3 regions of the Streptomyces sp. NEAU-174 genome follow, and region 1 is predicted to be linked to each of the others. Evidence: riboswitches for the same ligand, from Rfam matches in the RefSeq annotation. Region 1 holds a riboswitch; each other region holds the start of a gene.
The links. Region 1 has a riboswitch for S-adenosylmethionine ahead of thrC (threonine synthase). Riboswitches for the same ligand answer to the same signal wherever they lie in the genome.
Positions count from the first base shown of each region.

Region 2: another riboswitch for S-adenosylmethionine. It lies ahead of ACT2CW_RS05935 (glutathione S-transferase C-terminal domain-containing protein); the one in region 1 lies ahead of thrC (threonine synthase).
Region 3: another riboswitch for S-adenosylmethionine. It lies ahead of ACT2CW_RS16790 (aminotransferase class V-fold PLP-dependent enzyme); the one in region 1 lies ahead of thrC (threonine synthase).

Region 1 covers NZ_JBQTCE010000001.1:264,182-268,386, reverse strand. The annotation lists gene ACT2CW_RS01115 (alpha,alpha-trehalose-phosphate synthase (UDP-forming)) at 1-639, opposite strand, end outside; gene ACT2CW_RS01110 (glucosyl-3-phosphoglycerate synthase) at 823-1,770, opposite strand; SAM riboswitch class I at 1,970-2,111, shown strand; gene thrC (threonine synthase) at 2,130-3,422, shown strand; gene ACT2CW_RS01100 (MoaD/ThiS family protein) at 3,419-3,697, shown strand; gene ACT2CW_RS01095 (cold-shock protein) at 4,106-4,205, shown strand, end outside.
Region 2 covers NZ_JBQTCE010000002.1:227,941-232,145, forward strand. The annotation lists gene ACT2CW_RS05920 (CU044_5270 family protein) at 1-4, shown strand, start outside; gene ACT2CW_RS05925 (Fpg/Nei family DNA glycosylase) at 86-874, opposite strand; gene ACT2CW_RS05930 (PP2C family protein-serine/threonine phosphatase) at 960-2,108, shown strand; SAM riboswitch class IV at 2,242-2,388, shown strand; gene ACT2CW_RS05935 (glutathione S-transferase C-terminal domain-containing protein) at 2,733-3,578, shown strand; partial or broken gene ACT2CW_RS05940 (transposase) at 3,699-3,901, shown strand; gene ACT2CW_RS05945 (effector-associated constant component EACC1) at 4,060-4,205, shown strand, end outside.
Region 3 covers NZ_JBQTCE010000005.1:245,972-250,176, forward strand. The annotation lists gene ACT2CW_RS16790 (aminotransferase class V-fold PLP-dependent enzyme) at 157-1,557, opposite strand; SAM riboswitch class IV at 1,763-1,881, opposite strand; gene trpD (anthranilate phosphoribosyltransferase) at 1,997-3,070, opposite strand; gene qcrB (cytochrome bc1 complex cytochrome b subunit) at 3,248-4,205, opposite strand, start outside.

The DNA of each region.
Region 1 (4,205 bases):
GAACGCGGCGCGGTCGCCGCCGAGGATGCCGCGCAGCACACCCGCCGCGACGTCGTCCGGCAGCAGCCGGTAGTAGTCCGGTGGGGCCCACGGGGTGTGGGAGAAGTGACCGATCCGCAGATCGGGGCGGCGCTCGCGGAGCATCGCGGGCACCAGCGCCAAGTGGTAGTCCTGCACCAGGACGACGGCCTCGTCCACCGCCTCCTGGGCAAGCGCGTCCGCGAAGGCCGCGTTATAGCTCTCGTAGGCCGCCCACTGCTCGGCGAACTCCGCGTCGAAGACCGGCTCGACCGGGGTCTGGTAGAGCAGATGGTGGACGAACCACAGCACCGAATTGGCCACGCCGTTGTACGCGGCGGCGAAGACGTCCGGCGCGATGTCGAGCATCCGCACCTGCTGGCCGCCGGTGTCACCGGGGTTCAGATGGCTGTCCCCGGCCCGCCGCGCCGCCTCGCGGTCGCCCTCGCCGAGCGCCGCGCACACCCACACCCCGCCCGACTCGGGGCCGATCGCGCTGAGCCCGGAGACCAGCCCGCCACCGCCGCGCCGGGCGGTGAGCGAGCCGTCCTCGCCCAGGGTGTACGAGACCGGGCCGCGGTTGGACGCGACCAGGATCGGGGCGGTGCGCGGAACTGCCATGTCGCGAGCCTAGCCAGGCGCGGCCCCGCGCAAACGTACGTACGGTTTCTTGCCCCGTAGGTGCTATTCCGGTTCCCGGTTCCAGCCACGTGAGCGCCGAGACGCACGGCGTCACGCCACGTGTCACGCCGTGCGTCACGCCGCGCGTCACCCCGTGCGTCACGCCACGCGTCACCCCGTGCGTTACGCCGCGCGCCGCGCCGTGTACTCCGGGACCTCGACCATCGGCGGCCGCTCCTCGGTGTCCACCGCCGTGGTGCGCGGCTCGAAGCCGTTCTCGCCCCGGTCGAACTGGGTCAGCCGCGGCCGCACCAAGTGGCCCCTGGCCAGCCGCAGCTGTGCGGTGCGGTAGATCGCGGCCGCCATCCGGCCGAGCGCCTGCCCGTCCTGGTGGCGGTGTTTGCGTACCCCGATGTCCACCTGGCCGAGCGCGTCGAGCCCCACCGTGTGCAGCGCGTCCACCAGCAGCCCGAGCTCGACGCCGTAGCCGACCGGGAAGGGCAGCCGCTCCAGCAGCGAGCGGCGCGCCGCGTACTCCCCGCCCAGCGGCTGGACGAATCCGGCCAGCTGGGGCCAGTGCAGATTCAGCAGCGGGCGGGCGACCAGCTCGGTGACCCGGCCGCCCTGGCCCGCCAGCTCGCCGAGCGGGCGGTCGTACATGCCCTTCACCAGGTGCAGCGTGGGGTCGGTCAGCAGCGGACCGACGATCCCCGAGACAAAGCGCGGTTCGAATTCCCGCAGGTCGGCGTCGATGAAGCAGACGATGTCGCCGCTGGTGGCCAGCAGGGACCGCCACAGCACCTCGCCCTTGCCGGGCAGCGCGGGCAGCCGGGGCAGCAGCGAGTCGCGGGGGACGACGGTGGCGCCCGCCGCCGCGGCGACCTCGGCGGTGCGGTCCGTGGAACCGGAGTCCAGCACCACCAGCTCATCCACCAGCGACATCGCCTCGCCCATCAGCTCACGCCGGATCGTGTCGGCGATCTCGCCGACCGTGGCCTCCTCGTTCAGGGCGGGCAGGACCACGCTCACCGTCGTCGCCGCGGACCGCTTCGCGGCCAGCAGGCGATCCAGCGGACGGTCGTCGGCAGACCAGGAGCGGCGCTTCAGCCAGCGCTCCACCTCATCCAGCACCTGTGTCTCTCCCCTGCTGTGGTCGCTGTGACCCATCTCGCGCATCGGACGGCTACCTCAACCATCCGGGCCTTCGGTTACAGTCTTGAACAACGCACATGGCCGTCGTATGTCGGGGTCGACCTCGACGTTTACCGAGGTACCGACGTACCGACGACGCTGGTGCCGACAAACGCCCCGGGTCCGCCCGGCGCCATACCGCTCATCCAGAGGGGCAGAGGGAACGGCCCGTTGAAGCCCCGGCAACCCTCCAGCTGATCTCGCATTCCGCAGCGAGGCTCCCAGCTCGGGAAGGTGCCAATTCCGTCTCGTGGCGAAATGCGTCGCGAGGAAGATGAGGAGAAAGGGCCTCGCCATCCATGGCTGTGCAGTCAGTAGAAAGCTCAACGACCTCCTCCACCTCCGGTGCCTTCGGCCCCGCCGTCGCATTGTCCTGCCGGGAGTGCGGTGAGCGCTTCGAGCTGGGGCCGATCTTCGCGTGTGAGGCCTGTTTCGGGCCCCTCGAGATCGCGTACGAGCTCCCGGCCGGCGACCCGGAGGGGCTGCGCCGACAGATCGAGGCCGGTCCGAACAGCATCTGGCGCTATGCCCCGCTGCTGCCCGTCCCCGCGGACGTGGCGCAGCTGCCGAGCCTGAACCCCGGCTTCACCCAGTTGGTCAAGGCCGACCACCTCGCCCGTGAGCTCGGCGTCACCGGTGAGCTGCACATCAAGGACGACTCCGGGAACCCGACCCACTCCTTCAAGGACCGGGTCGTCGCCATCGCCGTCCAGGCCGCCCGCACCTTCGGCTTCACCACCCTCTCCTGCTCCTCCACCGGCAACCTCGCCGGCGCGGTGGGCGCCGCGGCCGCCCGCGCGGGCTTCCGCTCCTGCGTCTTCATCCCGCACGACCTGGAGGCGGGCAAGGTCGTCATGGCCGCGGTCTACGGCGGTGAGCTGGTCGGCATCGAGGGCACCTACGACGACGTCAACCGCTTTTGCAGCGAGCTGATTGGCGACCCCGCGGGCGAGGGCTGGGGCTTCGTCAACGTCAATCTGCGGCCGTACTACGGCGAGGGCTCCAAGACCCTGGCGTACGAGATCTGCGAGCAGCTCGGCTGGCGGCTGCCGGACCAGATCGTCATCCCGATCGCCTCCGGCTCCCAGCTCACCAAGATCGACAAGGGGCTGAAGGAGCTGATCGCGATCGGGCTGGTCGAGGACCGGCCCTACAAGATCTTCGGCGCCCAGGCCGAGGGCTGCTCCCCGGTCTCCGCCGCCTTCAAGGCCGGCCATGACGTCGTACGGCCGCAGAAGCCGCGGACCATCGCCAAGTCGCTGGCCATCGGCAACCCCGCGGACGGCCCGTACGTCCTGGACATCGCCCGCCGTACGGGCGGCGCGGTGGAGGACGTGAACGACGAGCAGATCGTCGACGCCATCAAGCTGCTGGCCCGCACCGAGGGGATCTTCGCGGAGACCGCGGGCGGCGTGACCGTCGGCGTGACCAAGAAGCTGATCGAGGACGGTCTGCTCGACCCGTCCCTGACGACCGTCGTGCTCAACACCGGCGACGGCCTCAAGACCCTCGACGCGGTGGCCCCCACCACGGGTCCCTCCGCCATCATCCGACCCACCCTTGACTCGTTCCGAGAGGCTGGCCTCGCATGAGCGTCAACGTCCGAATCCCGACCATCCTCCGCACCTACACCGGCGGTCAGGCAGAGGTCCCGGCCGAGGGCGCGACCCTCGCCGAGGTCCTGGCGGACCTGGAGAAGAACCACGCGGGCATCTCGGCGCGCGTCCTGGACGACACCGGCAAGCTCCGCCGCTTCGTGAACGTCTACGTCAACGACGACGACGTCCGCTTCGCCGACGGCCTGGCCACGGCGACCCCGGACGGCGCCGGGATCTCGATCATCCCGGCGGTCGCGGGCGGCTGCTGACCCCGCGCCCCCCTCCTCACCTTTGGCATCGCCCCGTCCGGGGACAACCGGACGGGGCGATTCCGTGTGTGGAATCGCGATACAGTTGCCCGGATTCCCCGACGGCTCCGGGGTCGGAGCCACATATGAGAACTCGTCAAGTTGTGCGTAAAGTGTGAGCGCGAATTGTCGGGTTGGTTCCTTATGTCCGGCCCGGCTTGCCCGAACTTCACATAATTTCTCACTTTTAACCGTTCGACCGTGCCCAGAATTCTCGTCCGATTGACCTGTTGCAGAGGGCGTTGGGACGGATACATTCAGCGGCGGTCGACGCGTTCCGGCGCACACCCCCCACATCCGGGGGGTGAGGTCTGACCCGGGTCCGCGGAGTGCGGTCCTGCGCAAGGGCCAGCAATAGGGGAGTTAGGAATGGCTCAGGGCACCGTCAAGTGGTTCAACGCGGAGAAGGGGTACGGCTTCATCGCGGTCGACGGTGGTGCGGACGTGTTCGTCCACTACAGCGCGATCC
Region 2 (4,205 bases), on a different contig from region 1:
CTGACCACCGGCCTATATCTCCTGACCACCGGCCACGGCGGGAGGGGCGGGCGGGACGCGGGGGCGCGGCCGGCCCGGTCGGCCGTCAGTCGTCCTCCCGCTGGCAGTGCGGGCACCACAGACTCGTCCGCCCGGAGATCCGGCCGCGGCGCAGCGGATTGCCGCAGCGGGGACAGTGCGGATCCGGATCGTCGCGCCGCCCGGTGAGCCAGTCCGGGTCGTCCGGCACCCGCCCCGCCCGCACCGAGGCGCGCAGCACCTCGCGCAGCGCGCTGTGCAGCCCATCGCGCTCGCCGTCGGTCAGCGCGTTCACCGGCCGCTGCGGATGGATCCGGGCGTGCCACAGGATCTCGTCGCCGAGCAGATTGCCGAGTCCGGCGATCACGGCCTGGTCGGTCAGGGTGGCCTTGACGCGTCCGCGCCGCCCCTCCAGCAGCCGGTCCAGCTCGGCCCGGCTCAGCGAGAGCGCGTCCGGGCCCTGGTCGCCGATGATCCGGTCGATGTCGTCGTCGGTGGCGGCGAGCCAGATGCCCTTGAGTTTGCGCTGGTCCTCGTAGCCGAGGCGGTGGCCGTCGTCGAGGTCGAAGGCGACGCGCTGGAACCGGCCGGCCGGTTCGGAGTCCGCCCCGCAGACCAGCCGCCCGGTCATGCCGAAGTGGAGCACGACGGTGGGCCCGTCGGTGGGGGCGATCAGCCACTTGCCATGGCGGCGCGGTGCCGCGAAGCGGCGGCCCTTGAGGTCGCGCTTCAGCCGCTGCGCGGTCACCCCGTGCAGCACCCCCGGGTCGGCCACCTCCGCCCGCTCGACGCGGCGGCCCTGGGCGCAGGAGGCGAGCGTCCGCCGGAACCCCTCGACATCCGGAAGTTCGGGCATAGCGTCAGGCTACGCCCGGGGCTTCCGTCGCGCGCTGTGGAGAGCGCCCCCGTTCGGGGGTCTTCATCGGATAAAGTACCCAATTATGCGATTCATGCGCGCCACCCCTGGGGTGAGCGGTCGCAGCCAGACCCTGTTCGCGATCACACGGTGTCTGCCGTTCCTGGTCCTGGCGGCGGTACTCGGCATCGAGCTCTCCCCCGCGCACACCCTCTACACCGGCCCCCTGCTCTCCCCGGCGCCGGCGCTGGCGGCGGTGACCATGGGGCCGGTCGGCACCGGCGGGGTGGCGGTCCTGGCGGGCGTGGTCAGCGCGATCACCGCCATCCACAACGACGCCTGGGGCACCCCGCAGCTGTACACCAATCTGCTGGCCCTGCTGGTGGTGGCGGTGGCGAGCGTGGCGACCTGCGCGGTGCGGGTGCGCCGGGACCGCGAACTGGCCCATATCCGCCGGATCGCCGAGGTGTCCCAGAACGTGGTGCTGCGGCCGCTGCCCGCCCGGATGGGCGTGGTGAACACCGCCAGCGTCTATCTGGCGGCCGAGCGCGGTGCGCAGATCGGCGGGGACCTCTACGAGGCGATGTGCACCCGCTACGGAGTGCGGCTGATCGTCGGCGATGTGCGGGGAAAAGGGCTGGCCGCGGTGCGGTCCGCCGCGGCCGTCGTGGGCGCCTTCCGGGAGGCGGTGCACTACGAGCAGGACCTCGCCGAGGTGATGCACCGCTGTGCGGCCGCGCTGGCGCGCGAGTACGAGCTGCTGGACCGCTCCCAGCTACAGGATCCGCGGGAGCTGGATGAGCAGTTCGTCACCGTGCTCCTCGCCCAAGTGGTGACGGACGATTCGCTGGTGCAGCTGGTCAACCGCGGCCATCCGCCGCCCCTGGTGATGCACGAGGGCGAGGTGCGCTCCCTGGACCCGGCGCGCCCGCTGCCGCCGCTCGGCCTCGAGGAGTTCCTCGGCCCTCCCGCGATCGGCGTCGAGACCTTTCCGTTCCTGCCCGGTGACCGGCTGTTGCTGCACACCGACGGGGTGATCGAGGCCCGCAACGACTGCGACGAGTTCTTTCCGCTGCACCGGGCCATGGAGACGCTGGACTGCGCCACCCCGTCCGAGTACCTGGACGGGCTGCGCCACGCCCTGGTCCGGCACACCGAGGGACGGCTGACGGACGACGCGGCCATGGTCCTCATCGAGCGGGACACCGGCGGCGCGGACCGGCCGTTCCGCTGAGCCGGTTGAGCCGGTTGAGCCACCTGTGAGGCCGTTGTGCCAAGGCGCCGTACATCCGCCGTACGGTCGGCCGGTGTTGGCCGCTCCGGCATGGGTTGACGCCCTCGCGGAGCGCGACGACACTGTCAGGGACGGTCACGATTGTCAGCGCCCACCGTGCGGAACCCCCGCTCAGGTGGGTCATCGGCCCCGGCTCGTTGACAGGCAACCCTTCTCCCGCGACGGGGTGCCCCCGGGTGACGACCAGGTTCCGTCGGCGTGGACGGGACAAGCGCGGTCTCGCTGCCCCGCGAGCCCCCGATGATGGGATCGGTGGAGATGCCCAGGACCGACAGCCACGGGGACGGCGTCCGCCGGCGTCCCCGTCCGTTGTCCCCGCTCCGCCGGCTCCGCCTCCTGACCAGACGGCTGCACATCGATCTGCTGCGCATCTGTAGCGCCTCCAGTCCAGCTCTCTGAGTCGGCCCGAGTCGACACGGTCACCGAGCGCGGTCCCGCGCGCCGGGGTCGGGTGTGTCCCGGCCCCGCCCGGCGGGTGCCCCGCGCGGGCTTCCCCTCCGTCGTGCCACCGGCGCCGCCCTCGACCGGCGGTGGCCGGGGCTTCCGTCACTGCCTTGGAGAGCCATGTCCGAGACGTTTCCGGTCAGTTCAGGTCCTGCCGCTCTTCTCGACCCCGACCCCTGCTCACCCCGCCCCCGGATCGCCCCGCCCGCGCCCCCGCACCGCTTCCGCAGCCGCATCGGCGTCGACCTCGCCGGTGGCTTCTATCCGGTGCCGCATCGCTATCGGCTCTACCTCTCCGCGAACTGTCCGCTCTCACTGCGCGTCTCCATCACCCTCGATCTGCTCGGGCTGCGGGACACCGTGGCCACCACCCTCGTCGGGCTCCCGCAGGACACCCCCGAGGCGTACGCCGCGCTCCGCGGGGCCTACGAGGCCACCTGGCACCGCTACAGCGGACCGGTGGACGCGCCCGCGCTGTGCGACGGCTGGACCGGACGTGTCGTCAGCAATCACACGCCCGACATCCTGCGCGACCTCGCCGGCCATCTGAGCGACGACAGCGGGACCGGACGCCCCCGGCTGCGCCCGGCGGCCCTCGCCACGGACATCGACGCCCTCCGGGACCTGCTCGACGCGGACATCACCGACGCCGCCCGGCAGGCCGGGACGGCCGCCGAGGCGGAGTGCCGGGACGCGGCGCTGGAGAGGCTGCTGACCGCCCTCGGCCGGCTCGACCGCGGGCTGACGGCCGCGCCGTACGCCCTGGGCGAGGAGCTGACCGCCGCCGATGTGGACCTGTGGGTGGCCCTGGTCCAACTCGACACCGAGCACCGGCCCCTGCTGGACGCCGACGCGGCCGACCGGGTCTCCCGCCATGGGCGGCTGCGCGCCTACGTGCGGCGGCTGCACGCCCACCCGGCGTTCCACACCACGCTTCCGGAGGCCGGCCTGGCCGAGGCGCCTTGAGAGGGGGTCGTGCTCCGAGAGGGAGGCATGTGGGTTGATGAGCGATTTGCCGTCACCTGAATGTGTCGGACTGCGGCATCCCCGCCGGTCGGCGGGGATGGGCGTGCTGGGCTGAACACCGTGAGCGAACGCAAGCCCTACCAGACGCACTGATCGAGCCGGTGATCGCCGCGCGGCAGGCCGCACACCAATCGGTCAGCGGCCACCAGGGCCGGTACGAGATGCGGGAGATCGTCGATGCGCTCCTCTACCAGGGCCGCACCGGCTGCCAGTGGGACCTGCTTCCGCACGACCTGCCGCCGCGTGGCGCGGTGATGTACTACCTCACCAAGTTGGGAATGCGCGGCGGAAGGCGGATCCGCGCCGCTGCGTGCGCGGCAGGTGTGCGAGGCGATGGACCTGGAGATCGCCCCCACACCAAGCGCATCTCATGCTGCATTATTCCTATCGTGGACGCGCGAGGCGACGACGGGAGGGCTCGATGCAGGTCGGCATCACGGTTGAGTCGATGGGCAAGGAGGAGGTACTCCTCGACCTGTATCGGTGGCTTCGGGAGGATCAGGACATTCTCCGGCAAGACCATGTCAGTCTGGGTTCCGCGGTGCCGTCCGCCGGCACCATGGGTGC
Region 3 (4,205 bases), on a different contig from region 1:
TGCCCTGCCCTCACAGGGCGGTCAGCTGATCGTGGGGTCCAGGGGCGGAGCCCCTGGTTGTGGGAAGGGGCGGGGAGGGGAAAGATCCGCCGGGCACCCCGCTGGGCCCGGCGCTCCCGAACTCTTGGCCCAGGGGCCCACGAGGCCCGTTGGGCCTCAGCCGCGGTCCGGGACGCAGCGGCCCTCCTCCGTGCGGTAGCTCCACCGGGCGCCGTCGCGCACCAGCTCCTTCACGGCACCCACGAACCGCTCCACATGCTCATCCGGCGTGCCCGCCCCGAAGCTGACCCGGATCGCGTTCAGCGACCGCTCCCCCGGCGCGGCCTCCGGCGCGCCGCACTCGCCCGGCTCGTCGGGCTCACTGTCCAGCAGGGTGCGGACCAGCGGATGGGCGCAGAACAGACCGTCGCGTACGCCGATGCCGTACTCCGCGGAGAGCGCCGCCGCGAAGTGGGAGCTGTTCCAGCCCTCCACCACGAACGACAGCACACCGACCCGGGGCGCGTCGTCGCCGAACAGCGAGAGCACCCGCACCTCGGGCACCTCGGCCAGCCCCGCCCGCACCTTCTCGATCAGCTGCCGCTCACGGGCGACCAGGCCCTCGAAACCGGCCTCGGTCAGCGCCTTGCACGCCGACGCGATCGCGTAGACCCCGATGACGTTCGGCGAGCCCGCCTCGTGCCGGGCGGCGGTGGTGTGCCACTCGACGTCGACGCCGCCGTCCTCCCTGCGCGTGACCTTACGGCTGGCGCCGCCGCCCGCCAGATACGGCCGGGCCTCCCGCAGCCAGTCCGCCCGCCCGGCCAGCACCCCGGCCCCGAAGGGCGCGTACAGCTTGTGCCCGGAGAAGGCCACCCAGTCCACGTCCGCCTCCGCGATGTCCACGGGGTGGTGCGGGGCCAGCTGCGCGGCGTCCAGGACGATACGGGCGCCGTGGGCGTGCGCGGCCGCGGCCAGCTCCCGCACCGGCCACAGCTCACCGGTCACATTGGACGCGCCGGTCACGCACACCAGCGCCGGGCCCCCGGCACGCCCCGCGAGCGCCTTCTCCAGCGTCTCCACCGCCTGCCGCGGGGAGCGCGGGGCGCTCAGGTAGCGGACGGTGACGTCCTCCCGCTGCTCCCACGGCAGCAGCGAGGCGTGGTGCTCGGTCTCGAAGACGAAGACCTCGGTGCCCCGGGGCGCCACGGCGGCCAGGAGGTTGAGCGAATCGGTGGTGGAGCGGGTGAAGACGACCTGGTCGTCCTCGCGGCAGCCCAGGAAGGCGGCGACGTCCTTACGGCTGTTCTCGAAGAGGTCGGTGGACAACTGCGAGAGGTAGCCCGCCCCGCGGTGCACGCTGCCGTAGTACGGCGCGTAGGCGGCGATGTCGTCCCAGACCCGCCGCAGCGCGGGGGCGCTGGCGGCGTAGTCGAGCGCCGCGTAGGTCACCTCACCGCCGGTGACCAGGGGCACCAGGACATCGCTGCCCAGCACGGGCAGCGGCTCACAGGCGGCGACAGCGGAGGTGGTGGCAGTAGCGGTGGCGGTGGTGGTGGCAGCAGGGCGCGCGGACATGGCGAAGTCTCCCGAAGGGGTCGGATGAATGCGTGACGCGCCGGAAACGGCGGCGGCGACGAGCCGGCCGTAAGGGCGCGGAAAATCGCTCGACGCACGGCCGTACCGCGCGGAGCGCACTGAGGAGAGACGGGGCCGCTCGGCCCTAACGCATTCGCTGCATCACGGAAGAACTCCCTCGACCACCAGGACCCCTAGTGCGAGGGGTCCGCGCTTGCCGCCGGCCTCGCTGCCTGGCGGCCTGGTCATCACCCGGGGCACCCCGCCACGGACGGAGGGTTGCCGGACAGCGGGCCGGGGCCGTAGTCGCTGTCGCTCGTGACCTGGGCAGGAGTATGCCATGTCGGACGCCGGCGCCCATGCCCTGTCCACATCCCGGACAGAACATGGGCGCCGTAAGAGAGCAGCCCGCCGCAGGCGCCAAGGCCCGCCGGACCCCCTACGCGTGGGTGGCCCGGACCCACCGCTCCAGGACGTCACGCGCCGCCCCCGAGTCGATCGACTCGGCGGCCCGCGCCACACCCGCCCCGATCCGGTCCGTCAGCGGCTTGTCCCCCGGCTCCCGCTCGAGCGCCACCAGCGCCGCCGCCGAGTTCAGCAGCACCGCGTCCCGGACCGGGCCCCGCTCGCCCGCCAGCAGCCGGCGGGCCACATCGGCGTTGTACGAGGCGTCCGCGCCCCGCAGGGCCTCCACGGGGGCCCGCTCGACGCCCACGTCCCGGGGGTCGAAGGTCTCCTGGCGCACGGCGCCGTCCCGGACCTCCCACACCTGGGAGGTCGTGGTCACCGTGAGCTCGTCCAGCCCGTCGTCGCCCCGGACGACCAGCGCGGAGGAGCCGCGCTCGGCCAGCACCCCGGCGATGATGGGCGCCATACGGGCGTCGGCGACCCCGGTCGCCTGGGAGGTGACCTTCGCCGGGTTGGTCAGCGGGCCGAGCAGGTTGAACGGGGTGGCGACGCCCAGCTCGCGGCGGGCCGAGGCGACATGCCGCAGCGACGGGTGGAACTTCACCGCGAAGCAGAAGGTGATCCCCGCCTCCTCGGCGACCTCGACCACCCGCTCGGGGGTGATGTCCAGATTGACGCCGAGCTTCTCCAGCACGTCGGAGGCGCCGCTGGCGGAGGACGCGGCGCGGTTGCCGTGCTTGACCACCCGCGCGCCGGTACCGGCGACGACCAGCGCGGACATGGTGGAGATGTTGACGGTCCTGGCGCGATCGCCGCCGGTGCCCACGATGTCCACGGTCGCCCCCGGCACCTCGATCACCCGGGCGTGCTCGTACATGGCCCGCACCAGACCGGCCACCTCGGAGACCGTCTCGCCCTTGGCGCGCAGCGCGATCGCGAACCCGGCGATCTGGGCGTCGGTGGCCTCGCCCCGCATGATCCGGTCCATGGCCCAGGCGGTGTCCTCGGCATCGAGGTCCCGGCCGGCGATCAGCGAGCTCAGTACGTCCGGCCAGGTGCGGGCCGTCGCGGTGCTGTCGCCTCCGGCGGGGGTCACAACGTCCATGGTCCGCTCCTGGATCCGTGGGGGTGGGCAGGGAAGGGGTCCGCGCACTTCAGCGGCCCGCCGCAAGCCTATCGGCCGCACGGCCGGGGCCCCGGCCGGACCGTGCGGTCCGGGCCGGGGCCCTGGTCTGTGGCGTAGCTGTATGGAGAAACCGGTCGCTGAGGGGTTACCGGGAGATCAGTGGTGGCCGTGGCCGCTGGTGATCTCGTGGTACTCCTCGCGGGTCGGCTTCGGAATGACGTTGTCCCCGCCGTAGTAGCCCTTGGAGAGCTTCGAACGGAGCTTCTGGGAACGCTTTATCTTCCGCTTGACCCCGTTCTCGTCGACCTCCGGGCCGATCTCGTAGGGCTCGGGCTGCTCATGCTGGGTGAGGATGTGCAGCTGCTCCTGCGCGAGCGGCTCGTGGACCTCGATGAACTCACCGTGCGGCAGCCGCTTGATGATGCCGGTCTCGCGGCCGTGCAGCACCTTGTCCTTGTCCCGCCGCTGGAGGCCGAGGCAGATCCGCTTGGTGGCGATGAACGCCAGGACCGGGCCGACGAAGAAGGCGATCCGCACGAACCACGTGATCGAGTTGATCGACAGGTGGAAGTGGGTGGCCCACAGGTCGTTACCGCCACCGACCAGCATCACGAAGTACGCGGTGATCCAGGCGACACCGAACGCGGTACGCGTCGGGGCGTTGCGCGGGCGGTCCAGGATGTGGTGCTCACGCTTGTCGCCGGTGATCCAGGACTCGATGAACGGGTAGAGCCCGATCGCGAACAGGACCAGCGGGAAGAGCACGATCGGGATGAACACGCCCAGGACGAGCGTGTGGCCCCAGGCGGTGATCTCCCAGCCCGGCATCACACGGACCAGACCCTCGGCGAAGCCCATGTACCAGTCGGGCTGGGCGCCGGTGGACACCTGGTCGGGCCGGTAGGGGCCGATGGTCCAGATCGGGTTGATGGTCGCGACCGCGGAGAGGACCGCGATCACACCGAAGACCAGGAAGAAGAAGCCGCCCGCCTTGGCCATGTAGACCGGCAGCAGAGGCATGCCGACGACGTTCTTCTCGGTCTTTCCGGCCCCGGGGTACTGCGTGTGCTTGTGGTAGAAGACCAGGATCAGGTGCGCCACCAGCAGGCCGAGC